Regions from separate parts of the Enterococcus sp. PLH-Efm8 genome, predicted to be linked through region 2. Evidence: a T-box and tRNA genes for the amino acid it is inferred to sense, from the RefSeq annotation. Region 2 holds a T-box; the other holds one or more tRNA genes.
The links. The T-box of region 2 lies ahead of leuS (leucine--tRNA ligase). A T-box ahead of a tRNA ligase gene usually reads a tRNA of that ligase, here a tRNA-Leu.

Region 1 (7,588 bases), 1.3 Mb from region 2:
TCTATAGTCAAGAACATGATTTACAAGAAATAAATCTGCAATTGACTTACTTCCAGACGGCAGAAGAAGTGATCACGAGAAAGGTTGAACATCAGACAAGAGAGCAGTTAGAAACTTTTTTTAAAAAGCTGACTGAAGATTATAAAGAATGGCTTGTTTTTCAAGAAAACTGGCGCACTGTACGCAATGCCTCTTTGATGGCTTTGAAATTCCCCCATGATGAGTATAGGAAAGGTCAGCGTGAACTAGCGGTAGCTGCTTATAAAACGATCCGTACGAAACAGAAATTGTTTGTAGAAGCACCTACCGGAACAGGAAAAACAATCTCTACGTTATTCCCCGCTTTGAAAGCTGTAGGGGAAGAAGAGGGAGAAAAGATCTTTTATCTAACGGCTAAAACAATAACTAGACAAGTAGCTGAAGATGCTATGACAGCATTAAAAGATACAGGAGCTGAAGTAAAAAGTGTCACTTTGACGGCGAAAGACAAGATCTGCTTTTTAGATGAGACGACCTGTAATCCAGATCAGTGCCCATATGCCAATGGTTATTACAATCGGATTAATGAAGGTTTATGGGATCTTTTGAATCATGAGAATCAGATCACTCGTGAAGTCATCGAAACTTATGCAAGAAAGCATACACTTTGTCCTTTCGAACTATCATTAGATGTCAGTATCTGGTGTGACGTAATCATTGGGGATTACAATTATTTATTTGATCCAACTGTTTATTTAAGACGTTTTTTTGAAGATGAAAAAAACGAGGACTATCTGTTTTTGATTGACGAAGCACATAATTTGGTGAATCGTTCCCGAGAGATGTATTCGGCAGAACTATCTTATGAAAAAACGAAACGAAGTAAGGAAGCTATACCAAAGGAATTCAAAAAACTTCATCGCCGTTTCAACAAACTATTAAAAGAATTTGATTCGATCCGAGAAATAGCAAAAGAAGATCATTGGGATTATCATCATCAAAAAGCACCGGCTGAATCTTTAGTAAAGGCAGGTTATCAATTAAGCGAAAAAATTAAAGAATGGCTGGCAGAATTTCCTGAGCACCCATCACAAGAACAATTGCTTCCTTATTATTTTGATTTGCTTCATTTTTTGAAGGTCAGTGAATTTTATGATGATCACTACGAAACAACAGTCGAAAAAACGTATCGCGATCTGATAGTAAAAGAGTTTTGTATTGATCCAAGCTTGTTTCTTGAGCAGTCGTTGGATAAAGGAAAAAGCAGTATTCTTTTTTCTGCTAGTTTTTCACCACTCTCTTATTATCAGGAAACACTGGGGGGACAAAAAAGTCTGGCTTACAAACTGCCGAGTCCTTTCCCAGAAGGAAACCAGCAAGTTTTCATCGCAAATTACCTAGAGACGACTTATCGAAAAAGGGAACACAGTCTGGCAAAATTAGTAGAGACGATTCATGCTTTTGCTGATGGAAAGGTCGGGAATTATTTCGTTTTCTTTCCTTCTTATCAATATTTAGATCTTGCGGTGGAAGCATTCAGACAGCAATATCCCGACAGCAATGTGCTAATCCAAGAAACGGACATGAATGAGGAAGAACGCGAACGATTTTTAACAAAATTTCAAACAAATCCCGCTGAAACATTGATTGGATTTTGCGTACTTGGCGGGATTTTTTCAGAAGGAATCGATTTGAGAGGGGACCGATTGATCGGCAGTATGATCGTAGGTGTAGGTTTGCCGCAGATGAATCATGAGCAGGAACTGATCAAATCATATTATGATGAGAAGGAACACCTTGGATTTGCTTACGCTTATCAGCTTCCTGGAATGAACAAAGTCTTGCAAGCTGGTGGTCGAGTGATTCGTGGCATGGCGGATCAAGGAATCGTTGTATTGGCAGATCAACGATTTTCTAGTTTTTCTTATCGACGTTTATTCCCACAACATTGGCAAACAGCAAGAGAAGTACGAAGTGTTGGGGAATTGGAAGAAGGAATACAGCGTTTTTGGTTATCAAAAGAAGCAGTAAATCAAAAAAACGAGGAATGACAGACGTCAGCCTCGTTTTTTGATTAACGATAGTTAGTGAATTGCAACTCGATTGGTAAGTCAAGTTTACGTAATAAAGCAATCACAGCTTGTAGATCATCACGGTTCTTACCTGTCACTCTAATCTGATCTTCTTGGATTTGTGCTTTTACTTTCAGTTTTTCATTTTTGATAGCTGTAGTGATTTTCTTCGCGTTTTCACGATCGATTCCGTTGACCAAATCGGCAGTTTGTCGAGCTTTGCCACCTAGAGCGTGTTCTGATTCGGAAAAATGGATATTTTTGATTGGCACATTTCTTTTGATCAGCTTACCAAATAATACATCTTTGATCTGTTCGATTTTGAAATCATCATCGCTCAATACAACTAGATTGCTGTTCTCTAATTTGATTTCTACTGTAGAATCCTTGAAGTCAAAGCGATTGGACAATTCTTTTGTTGTTTGCTGAATCGCATTTTTTACTTCTTCTGTATTGACTTCTGATACAATGTCGAAGCTAGCATCTTTTGCCATAGGAACCCTCCTGATATACATATAAATATTTACCATACATCTATCTTATCATAGGATTAGGGCAGATTCTTACCTGTTTGCTAAAATTCTTCTCATTTGAGTTCGAAGTATTTTATTTTAATAGATAAACTGTTATTCTTACATTTGGAATACCAAAGTAGGGGAGAGGTGCTTGTGAGTAAAATTATGACTGCGTATCATAAAAATGAAAGATTAAAGAAAATAGTGGTTATTTTGATAACCGGATTGACCGCTGCGGTCGCTTTAAATTATTTTTTGATTCCAGCCAATGTCTTTTCTGCAGGGATGAATGGGATCGCTCAAATCATTTCCTCGCTTTTATATGAATGGTTTCATATCAAGATAGACACAGGAACATTTATTTTTCTTTTGAATATCCCTGTGTTTGTATTAGGGTTTCTCAAAGTAGGAAAACGAGCAACGATCCTTAGTTTTGTGAATGTTGTATGTGTATCGGTGATGACGATGCTGCTTCCAGTCGGACAGATCACTGATAATATTTTGATGAATGCCCTAGTAGGCGGTGTTTTATTAGGTCTTGGCGTAGGATTATCTTTAAAAATGGGCTTTACAACTGGTGGGATGGATATCATCTCTCTTGTACTTTCACAAACAACTGGAAAAACAGTCGGAAACTACATGCTGATTCTAAATGGTATCATTGTAGTCATCGCAGGCTTCTTCTTTAACTGGGAAAGTGCCTTGTATACGATTATTTCCATTTATGCAATGACTCAAGTAATTGATGCCATCCACACGAGTCATCAAAAAGTAACAGCAATGATCGTTACCGTCAAGCCAGAAGAGGTAACAGAAGAACTAGCAAAACGGATGGTACGTGGAATGACATTACTGCCGTCTGTCGGTGGCTATTCAAAAAAACAAGGGAACATGATCATGATGGTCATCACCCGCTACGAAATGTATGATCTTGATCAGATCGTTCATGAAATCGACGACGATGCATTTATCAATATTTTACCAACTCATTCAGTATTTGGCCGGTTTGCAAATGAAAACGAACAAAAAATGTATCGAACAACTGGCGTATTGCCAGAAATAAAAAATCGTTCACAAAAAAAATGAGGAATCAGGTTTATTTTAGAATAAATTTAATCTATTACATCTAATAAGAACATTTTTATAAATTTAAACGAGAATCTTACTTCTAAATTCTCATTTACAAGCAGCTAAAAAAAGAGTATGATAAATAAAAATCGTGTTAAGGAGTGTCGTACGATGAGCGAAGCAAACCAAGAACGGTCTGGACAAGAAATAGAACTAATCAAAGAACGTATTCTTGCTGCCTTGGAAATGGTGATTGATCCTGAATTAGGAATCGACATCGTCAATTTAGGCTTGATTTATGATATAGAATTCAATCCTGAAAATGGAGAAACAGTCATTAAGATGACTCTAACAACTATGGGCTGTCCATTAGCAGATATTTTAACAGAATCTATCCATGACGCATTAAAAGAAGTGCCAGAAGTAACGAAAGCAGAAGTCAAACTAGTCTGGTATCCAGCATGGACGACAGATAAGATGAGCCGTTATGCACGGATTGCGTTGGGGATACGATAGAAATCTTGGCTGACTAGCTATGAGAAGCAAATAGGAAAAACAAAAAAGCCTTTTATCCTTTCTAGAAGAAAAGAGATAAAAGGTTTCTTTGTTTATAAAATTTTGTCTGCTATATTATAAGTTAATTAAATAAATGTGTTCTATTGATAAAGGACATTCAAATCCCTTTCCTTTTGGAATCCTTCTTTTTTACATCAGTTTGATTTTCGTATAGTATTCTTTCTCATCTTCACGATAAATCGCAGCCCCATTTTTTTGTTGTGCTTTAAGACTGCCAAGATTTTTTTTATTTACAGACAAAAGTGCCTCATCAATGCCGATTTTTTTTGCCTCTTGTAGTACTAATGCTAATCCTTGTGTGGCATATCCTTTTTTACGATAATTAGGGGAGATGCCGTAACCAATATGGCCAGCGCCGTTTCTTAATGTTTCGTTCAGTTTATGGCGCAAATTAAAAATTCCTACATACTCATGTTCATCACTTTCTAAAATAAAGACGGTTGCGGGAACGTAACTCTCAGGAAGATCGATTCCTAAAGACGTTTTTTCGCATTTTTTTACATAATCTAAAAATTCAGCAAATGTATAGCCATAAGCATTGTTGATAAATCCACTCTCATTTGGTCCAAAGCTAGTTTGTAGCTGATAAGCTTTCTTTAAATCTGCTTCCCATAGTTTGATCAGTTTCATCGTATTCACCTCTTTAAGTAACCTTATTCATTTGTTTTCTACTATAGCACTATTGTTGTAAATAGCCATGCCTATTTTTATTTATTGTGTCATATCGTATTAAGAATCATCGAACAATACAAATATGAATTACAATAAAAAAATTATTTGAAGTTCGTTCATTCGTTACTTATGATCTCTAGAAGAAAGAAAACGTGAATTACTTCAGCGTCTAGAATTCCAGAAGGATAGTAATCAACAGAAGAAATAATCAATATCCAAATGAAAGAAGATAGCTGAATCGAGAAAAAGAGGAAAAAAGAAATGAAGAAAAAAATAAAATAGTTACTAATCCCAGAGTCGTTCGTTTAACATTGAAATCGATCATATGGATAAAACAGATTTTTTCACCAACCCTCAATAGATGATGGAGTTGCTCGGATGAATTATTTGTGTAGATGGCATAAGGGAGGGCGTACAGAAATGAAAAAGAACAAAAATATGTTCTTGACAAAAAACACATGTAATCCTAAACTAAAAGATGTGATGCGGCTATGGCGGAATTGGCAGACGCGCTAGCTTCAGGCGCTAGTGAGGGTGACCTCGTGGAAGTTCGAGTCTTCTTAGCCGCATAATTTGTTTTTTTATAAAGAGAAGGTACACCTGGAGCGATGAGAAAGAAAATAACATATTATCTAAAAGAATATAGGAAAAATTTTAAACAACGGAACCAGATTCAAATAAATCAAAAAAAATTTGTGTGAAGGTGGGACAGTTTAAAACCTAATAGATTGATTCAAATAGTAGATTTATAGATTCTGATACAAGAAATACTGGCAAACGATAGTTAAGGAATAAAGACTAAACTTAAACTCAAAAAGAGGTCATGCGAAAGAATAAATCGCATGACCTCTTACTATATTTTGAATGTGTTTAAACGTTCAAATAATGAATCTTAGTACCAACCGTTTGCTTCCCAGAATGCTTTCGCCGCTTCCCAAGAACCATAACGTGAAGTAACATATTGTTCTGCTACTCTTTCTTGGTTTGCAGCAGAGTAGTCACCATTTAAGTAAGAAGAATCTAATTGGTAACGGCCGATGTAACGTCCGTTCGTTGCTGTGTAAGAACCGCTTGATTCTTTTTGTGCGATCCATTCTTTTGCAGAGCTTGTACTTGCTGGAGTAGCAGCAGTTTCTGTTACAGCAGGAGCAGGTTGTGTTTCAGCAACAGGCGCTGCTTGTGTTTCCGTTTGAACCGTTTCTTGTACAACAGGTTGTTCAGCTTGAACAGGTTCAGCTTGGACTGGTGCTTCTTGAACGGCTGCTTGAGGTTCAGCAGCTGCTTGTGCAGAGCCTTCTGTTGGGATTGTTAATTGTTGTCCTGAGTAGATCAGGTTAATATCAGAAATTGAATTTGATTCTGCAATGGCATTGATCAAGGAGTTATCACCAACGTATTTTTGAGAAATCGTTGATAGAGTATCACCTGATTGAACGGTATAAGCTTCGTCCGCATGAGCAGTCGTTCCCATGAAGAATGCAGCGCCGGCAGCCAAAGTTGTTCCAAAAAGTAAAGTTTTAAGTGATGTCATGAAAAATCTCCTTTATTCGTTAAAAAGTTTTATTTGTTGTGTTCAACGAGGAATACTTTAACACGTGAAAATATTTCATAGGTAAAAGAAGCATGACAATTTATGACAAATCCACGTTTTTTGTAACAGAATGATGTTCGCTCGATGTGAAAAATGATGAGGAATTTCACATAATGCAGAAATAATGGGATTAGAACAGGTGTTCTGATGAGAAAAGAAATGTATAAATAACTTGAAAGAAATTGCTTTTGTTCATCATTTTATTTACATATTGCGTATATTTTTTGTATTTTTGCTTGAGATGTTACAATAAAAGAAAAAGGAGGCGGTTCCAATGAGTAAAAGATACCAGAACATCATGGTAGCAGTTGACGGATCAAGACAATCGATCAAAGCGTTCGCTGAAGCCCTTGACTTAGCAAAGGACAATGAAGCCCACTTATTTATCGTGTCAATCATCAACAAAGTTGAGCTGACCCATAGTGCCTATGCCTTTTCAAAAATCTATGCAGATGAAAAACAAAGAACAGAAGTAGCCATGCTGAAAAAAATCAATGATGCCAAAGAGTACGGCATTGCTGAGATCCACGCAATAGTTGAAACTGGAGATCCAAGAAATTTGATTGCCAATGTCATCCCTGGACAAGAAAATATTGATTTGATCGTTATGGGAGCGACAGGAAAAGGTGCTATACAACAAGCATTAGTTGGATCGACCGCTTCTTATGTCGTATCACATGCCCCTTGCAGTGTGTTGGTCGTGAAGTAATGAGATAAGGGAGGAATAGAAAATGGTTCGTCCTCAAGAAGTCCGTGCGCCAAAAGAAAAAATAGAAATTTTAGCAATTATTGAAGACGGCACACAAACAAAGAAGGGATACTCGATCGCTTTAGTAAAGTGGAAAGGAAAAAAAGGTGTTGCTCTGAGATGGGATGGAGATAACCAACAAGATAAAGGATTCCCTGTCACAGCTAACGGTTATCATCCAGCGTGGTTTGTTCTGCCTGATAAATTTATGGAATTATACAGCTATGATTATGCAAGAGCCGCAGCATCAATCAAAGCATTAGATAAATTAACAGAAGAGCAGAATGAAATGGAGGAAAAATAAAAAAGACGAACCAATCAGCCTTTAGAAAACTGATTAGTTCGAGGAGTAAAAATGAAAAAAGGT
Region 2 (7,588 bases):
AGGCGAAGACTGGCTTTTTTCCCATCTGGGTTCGTTTTCTAGTAAAAAAATATGGAATGTGTTCATTCCGAATTTTGATTTGCTTTCGCCTAAGTAGATAGGTAAATCATCAAGTGATCTCAGCAATAACTGGCAATCACTTTTTTGTATCCGAAAAGCTTGACTCGTCGAAGTCTTCTCAAAATAAAGATAGTCATCATCTTGAGAAGTTGGTTTATTATGTAAAAACTGTTGTGCTCTTTGACTAAGCCATTGATCGAAATGACGCGACAATTGATGGTAACGGAGCCAAATAAGTAGAAGAAAAACAATAAGCACAACAATTGTTATTCCGCCAACTCCCCACGAAAAGTGATACAAATTATTTAATTTTTGCATCCCTTCAGCTGAACGGACTACTGCACTCATATGGCGATATAGGAACGATACAGCTCCGAAAAAAAGCAAACCAGAGAAAAATACTAAGCTTAAAAGCTTGAACATTATTCTTTTCGCTCTTTTTTTCGCTTTCTCGATAATTTTTTGTTTAGCTGATAATACTTCGATAATAAATAGTTCTTGATCCATTTGTCTCTCCTTTTCTCATACTTCATTCATTATGCGTCAAAATCCATACAATCACTAGTCCCACTAATAAAAAATTTATGAATTTGGTATGTACTCTCAATTTCAGGTAGTTTATACATCAAAAAATACTAAGATTAATAGACAAAAATTTGATGATTACAGAGATCTCTTACAAGACCATTCAGAAGAAAAAGACATTGAACGTGTTTGAGAACATGAAAATCAAAACCTTTTTGATCAATCAATTAATCAATTTGAAATAACAAAAAATCTGAGACAGAATGAAGTTCATTCTGGCCCAGATTTGATTTTGCACAACTCATCAGTCCTTATTGACAAAGAGCCAATTAATTAGCAACGATATTGACTAACTTGTTTGGTACCGCAATAACTTTTCTGACTGTTTTGCCTTCAATATATTCTTGCACTATTTCATTGGCTAATGCTGCTTTTTCTAGCTCATCTTTTCCTAAGTCTCGGGGAACATTGCTTTTCGCACGAACTTTACCGTTTACTTGGAAAACAACTTCTACTTCGTCTTCAACAAGTGCTGCTTCATCGTATGTTGGCCATGGTGCGTAAGAAATACCACCATCATTTCCAAGGATTGCCCATAGTTCTTCACCCATGTGAGGAGCAATCGGTGCGAGTAGTTGAACAAATCCTTCGATATATTCATAAGGCAGAGCGTCCACTTTATAGGCTTCATTGATAAAGACCATCAATTGGGAGATTGCTGTATTGAAATGAAGATTTTCATAGTCTTCTGTCACTTTTTTCACTGTTTGATGATACACTTTATCAAGCTTGCCATCATTCAATGTAGTGATACGGTCACGCATTTTATTGTTCTCATCAACGATCAAACGCCATACACGATCCAAGAATTTACGGCTTCCTTCTAAGCCATTTTCGCTCCAAGCAATCGAAGCATCTAATGGCCCCATGAACATTTCGTACATGCGCAGTGTATCTGCACCGTAAGTTTCGACCACATCATCAGGATTGACTACATTACCACGAGATTTTGACATTTTTTCGTTGTTTTCGCCTAAGATCATTCCTTGATTGTATAGTTTTTGGAATGGTTCTTTTGTAGGAACAACACCGATATCGTATAAGAATTTATGCCAGAATCGTGCATATAGTAAATGAAGTACCGCATGTTCTGCTCCACCAATGTAGATGTCAACTGGTAGCCAACGCTTCAACTTTTCATAATCTGCTAGTTCTTTTTTGTTATGAGGGTCGATATAACGCAGGTAATACCATGAGCTTCCTGCCCATTGTGGCATTGTATTCGTTTCGCGACGGCCTTTTTTACCTGTTACAGGATCAACGACATTGACCCACTCCTCGATATTTGCTAATGGAGATTCTCCAGTACCGCTTGGCTTGATGTTTTTTGTCTTAGGCAACCGTAATGGTAGCTCTTCTTCTGGGACAGCTGTGACTGTTCCGTCCTCCCAATGGATGATTGGGATTGGTTCACCCCAGTAACGTTGACGGGAGAATAGCCAGTCACGTAAGCGATAGCTGACTTCTTTTTTCCCTACGCCATTTTCTTCTAGCCATTCATTCATTTTATCGATTGCTTCTTGTTTGTTCATGCCGTCTAGAAATTCAGAGTTGATGTGCGTACCATCTTCTGTGTAAGCAGCTTTTTCAACATCTCCACCTTCGATAACTGGAAGAATTTCTAGTCCGAAAGTTTGAGCGAATTCAAAGTCACGTTCATCATGTGCTGGAACAGCCATGATGGCTCCTGTGCCGTATGAAGATAATACATAATCGGCGATCCAGATTGGGATTTCCTTGCCATTAACTGGATTGATTGCATAAGCACCAGTAAATACTCCTGTTTTTTCTTTTGCAAGATCCGTTCTCTTTAGATCTGATTTTTTAGCTGTCTCTTCGATATAAGCTTCTACAGCAGCTTTTTGTTCAGGGGTCGTAATTTCTCTAACAAGATCTAGTTCAGGTGCAAGAACCGAGTAAGTTGCACCGAATAGAGTATCTGGTCGTGTCGTAAATACGGTATAGGATTTATCCGTACCAGCCACTTTAAATTCAATATTTGCTCCTACTGAACGACCGATCCAATTTCTTTGCATTTCTTTAATGCTTTCTGGCCAATCAACTAATTCTAGATCATCCAATAAGCGATCAGCATAAGCAGTGATTTTCAGCATCCATTGGCGCATTGGTTTTCTGACTACATCATAGCCACCACGTTCACTTTTCCCATCGATCACTTCTTCATTTGAAATAACTGTTCCTAATTCAGGTACCCAGTTTACCGCTACTTCTGCTTCATAAGCTAGACCTTTTTCATAAAGCTTCGTAAAGATCCATTGTGTCCATTTATAATACTCCGGATCAGTTGTATTCACTTCGCGATTCCAGTCATAACTAAATCCTAAAGAATTGATTTGGCGTCGGAATGTTTCGATATTTTTTTGGGTAAACTCAGCTGGATCGTTTCCTGTATCTAGCGCATATTGTTCAGCAGGCAGACCGAATGCATCCCACCCCATTGGATGCAGCACGTTGTATCCTTGACTTCTTTTCACACGTGAAAGGATATCCGTTGCCGTATAACCTTCAGGATGCCCTACATGTAGCCCTTGACCGGATGGATAGGGAAACATATCCAGTGCGTAAAATTTTGGCTTTTCAGGATCATCATGGGTGTTGAAAGTATTCGTTTTTGCCCAGTATTTTTGCCATTTTTTCTCAATTTCTTTATGATTGTAACTCATTTGCTGTCCTCCTGTTCTATTGAAAACACTTGTTTCTATTATAAATATAACGAAAAAACCGGCAGAATCTGTTTATTTTTATTTCCTTTTGCTTTGTTTTCTCAAACTTCACAAAAGAAATAAAAAAATCCTATAAAAAGATTGCTCTTTTTATAGGACGTAATCTACGCGGTACCACCTAATTTTACCTTAGTGAAAAGGCCTCGAACGTTGTAACGGCCGTCACCGCCGCTTGCTTACTCGGGTATTCAGCAAGGGCAACTCAAAGGCGAGTTCAAAAGCATCCGTGCACATTCTCACCAGCCATGCGCTCTCTGAAACTTCAGTCTTTTTACTACTTCCTTTTCAAGTGTTGTCATATTTAAGTAGCCTTATAGTAACAAATATTTTTGTGGAATTCAATCGTTATTTCTTCGAACAGCTATTTTATTTAGCTACAATCAACGTTTGACCTGGATAAATAAAGTTGTTCTTAATATTGTTCCATTCGATTAGTTGAGCCATTGTAATTCCATGACTGTCAGCAACACTCCAAACAGATTCTCCAGATTTCACAGTATAGGTTTTCGAACCAGTAACTGATTGTTGGTTTGTTGATTGAGATGAACCTTTCTTCACAATCACTTGCTGTCCTGGATAGATGAAATTATTTTTGATATTATTCCATTCGATTAACTGATCCATCGTGATATGATGTTTGTTCGCTACGCTCCAAACTGACTCGCCCGCTTTCACGGTATACATCGTATTACCAGTGGATGATGTACTTGTCGTAGCAGACGTATTCGGTGTATTTGGTTTCGCTGCAGAAGTAGTTGAACCTGTATTTGTATTTGCCGAAGTTCCACCTTTAACGATCAATTGCTGTCCTGGATAAATGAAGTTGTTTTTGATATTATTCCATTCGATTAACTGATCCATCGTGATGCCGTTTTTATTTGCCACGCTCCAAACAGATTCACCTGCTTTCACGGTATAAGTGCCTTGAGACGAACTGCTGCCAGTATTAACTGAACTGCTGTTATTTGTATTGGTTGACGAACCTGTATTACCTGACGTGCTGTTTGTTGATCCACTGTTTGAAACAGTCAGTTGTTGTCCTGGGTAGATAAAGTTATTTTGGATATTGTTCCATTGGATTAGCTGAGCCATCGTAATTCCGTATTTATTTGAGACGCTCCAAACAGAGTCTCCGGCTTTAACTGTATATTTCGTTCCTGAAGCTGTATTAGAAGAACTTGAGCTGGACGAACTAGAGCCACTTGTATTCCCAGTATTTGAGCCAGTATTTGCTCCAGCATTAGAAGAACCGCCATTTGATACGATTAGCTGTTGTCCTGGATAAACGAAATTGTTCTTGATATTGTTCCATTCAATCAATTGAGCCATCGTAATTCCGTGATCATTTGAGATCTTCCAAACAGAATCACCAGATTGAACAGTGTATTTCGCACCAGTTGTTTGTCCTCCGTTTGATGTACCAGCATTTCCTGAAGAATTGGTATTGTTACCGGAATTATTCGTCGAAGAGCCATTTTCCTGGCTACCTTTGATTGTCAGTTTTTGTCCTGGATAAATGAAATTGTTTTGGATGTTGTTCCATTGGATCAATTGATCCATTGTGATACCGAATTTATTTGAGATTCCCCAAACAGAATCACCAGATTGGACAGTATAAGTGGTCGAAGTTGCTGAACCTGAGTTTGTATTACCAGAATTGCTTGAACCGCCAGTACTACCTGCACTTCCAGTATTATTGCCACCTGTAGTCGCTCCACCGCCTGCGTTTCCGCTAGCTGGTGTATCATATTGGGTCAATCCGTAAGTTGCGATGATATTATTTAATTTGCCTGCGTAACCAGGATCAGTCGCATAACGCCCTGTCAAACAAGCTGTCGCATCTGTATAGGATTTCGTGTTGCTCTTCCAAGTACCGGCATAGTAATAACCGTTGCCAAATGAAGTATTTCTAAGTACATAGGCATTGTCATTGAAAGATTCAGCAAAAGAAGGATATTGTCGGAAAGGCTCCTTTTTATTTACCCATTGATTATTTAAAAATTCAAGCGTATCCATGTAGACGGTTTGTCCTTGATAGCTGCCTTTTATCCCAAAAAGATTATAATAAGGTGCTTGAGATAACGCACTACTGCCCCAACCGCTTTCTACAACTGCTTGTGCGATCATCACTGATGCATATAGATCGTTGGCTTGAGCGATTGGTTGAGCATAAGTAGCAATTTCTGTGATAAATGCCGCTGTATTGATTCTTGCGCCGAACTGAACAGGTGTTTCATCCGCTTGAACAGGAACCGGCTGTACTAATGGGGCAGCGACAGAACAGCCTACCATCGCAGTTCCCACGATTGCTGCCCCTCGTTTTGCTTTTCGAAAACGTTTGGTCTGTTCTAAACGTCTCCGTTCTTTTCTTGCAATGTTTTCCATCTTCTATCCTCCAACTTCAATTTATCTATTATTAATAATTATAACTTCTCTTAATATTTATTAAAAGTTATTTAAGAGCTTTGTTGTTTTTTGTAATCATATTGTAATTTACCGTAATGAACAACTTCTGTTCATTTTCAAGTTCTTCCTACGTCTACGTTCTTGTTTAAAAGGATTTCGAAAAACACTGATTTTATTTCCCTAACATTTCATTTGCATTACCAAAAAATGTCTTTCCGATTACAGTTATTTTTTTTATAAGAATATTGGTTATTCAAAGAGGAATCATACATTGGTTTTATCTCTTTACCGTTTTTTTCGCTGGACCAAAAATGCTATAATAAGTCATTGCTTCAAAGGAGGAATTGTATGAAATATAAAACATCATTTCAGGTGGCTGGTAGCTTCTTTCTTGTCCTGTTTTTCATTTTGGGCTGGATCGTAAAGTTCCATCTGTCGTGGCTTTCTGGTTTCGATCAGTGGTTTACAGGCATTGTCAGAGCTTCTTATCCTGATCTGAACAGCTACCAACTCTTTATGACTAAATTCGGTAATCCTCTTACCGTCATCATTTTATTTGCTTGTGCGGCTTTATGGATGTGGTATAAGAAAAAAAGGGCAGAAACATTTTGGTTCGTTTCTGGATTTATTGTAATTGCTGGAATCATCAACCCGGTGATCAAACTATTTTTCATGCGAGAGCGTCCTTCATTGGCGCACTTAGTAGTTGAAACAAGTTACAGTTTCCCTAGTGGACATGCAGCAGGCAGTATGATTCTTTACGGTTCTTTACTATTTCTGCTTCCAGCTTTTGTTCAAAAAAGAACCTTACGCACATTGCTTCAATTGCTGATGATGTTTATTATAGTAAGTGTCGGGATAAGCCGCATTTATCTGGGCGTTCATTTTCCTACTGATATCATCGGCGGTTACTTACTCAGTCTTTCTTGGCTGTGCCTGACTTATCCAGTGTATAGAGAAAAAAGAAAACAAATAGATAACTCTTACAGAAAGAAGGACTTTTAATGACTTTTCCTTATTCAGAAGGAAATAAAAGATATCATTCTTGGAATTACGCTTTACGAAATGAGTTTGGCGGGAAAATTTTCAAGGTGCCGATCGATGGAGGATTTGACTGTCCGAATCGAGATGGGACTGTTGCCCATGGCGGTTGTACTTTTTGCAGTGTATCTGGTTCGGGAGACATGATCGTTGCACCTGAAGACCCTCTTCCAATCCAATTCCAGAAAGAAATCGACATGATGCATCAAAAATGGCCTCATGTCCAACAATACATCGTTTATTTCCAAAATTTTACAAACACCCATGCGCCAGTTGAAATAATCAAAGAACGATTTGAGCAAGTAGTCAATTTACCAGGTGTCGTAGGATTATCAGTCGGTACACGACCGGATTGTCTGCCAGATGAAGTAGTTGATTACCTTGCTGAACTGAACGAGCGGATGTATTTATGGGTAGAACTTGGATTGCAAACAACTTTTGAAGAAACTTCAAAACTGATCAACCGAGCACATGATTATCAAACTTATTTAGATGGCGTGGCTAAATTACGCAAACATAATATCCGTGTTTGTACGCATTTGATCAACGGATTACCAGGCGAAAGTTTAGAAATGATGAAAGAAAATGTCAGACGCACCATTTTAGATTCAGATATCCAAGGAATCAAGCTCCATTTGATGCATCTGATGCGCAAAACGAGAATGTTGCGGGACTATCATGAAGGTCGCCTTCAATTAATGAGCCGTCCTGACTATGTCAATGTCATTTGCGACCAGCTGGAAATGATACCA

Region 1: it encodes a tRNA-Leu, which carries the amino acid that the T-box ahead of leuS (leucine--tRNA ligase) is inferred to sense. The anticodon was not compared.

The regions. Positions count from the first base shown of each region.
Region 1 is NZ_CP172568.1:1,214,814-1,222,401, forward strand. Features, by position in the region: gene ACIFUW_RS06050 (ATP-dependent DNA helicase) at 1-2,030, shown strand, start outside; gene ACIFUW_RS06055 (YajQ family cyclic di-GMP-binding protein) at 2,054-2,545, opposite strand; gene ACIFUW_RS06060 (YitT family protein) at 2,732-3,652, shown strand; gene ACIFUW_RS06065 (metal-sulfur cluster assembly factor) at 3,806-4,150, shown strand; gene ACIFUW_RS06070 (GNAT family N-acetyltransferase) at 4,340-4,840, opposite strand; tRNA gene ACIFUW_RS06075 (tRNA-Leu) at 5,368-5,451, shown strand; gene apf (aggregation-promoting factor) at 5,775-6,413, opposite strand; gene ACIFUW_RS06085 (universal stress protein) at 6,748-7,182, shown strand; gene ACIFUW_RS06090 (hypothetical protein) at 7,205-7,525, shown strand.
Region 2 is NZ_CP172568.1:2,542,371-2,549,958, forward strand. Features, by position in the region: gene ACIFUW_RS12450 (WD40/YVTN/BNR-like repeat-containing protein) at 1-567, opposite strand, end outside; gene leuS (leucine--tRNA ligase) at 915-3,329, opposite strand; T-box leader at 3,480-3,686, opposite strand; gene ACIFUW_RS12460 (LysM peptidoglycan-binding domain-containing protein) at 3,756-5,774, opposite strand; gene ACIFUW_RS12465 (phosphatase PAP2 family protein) at 6,144-6,800, shown strand; gene ACIFUW_RS12470 (TIGR01212 family radical SAM protein) at 6,800-7,588, shown strand, end outside.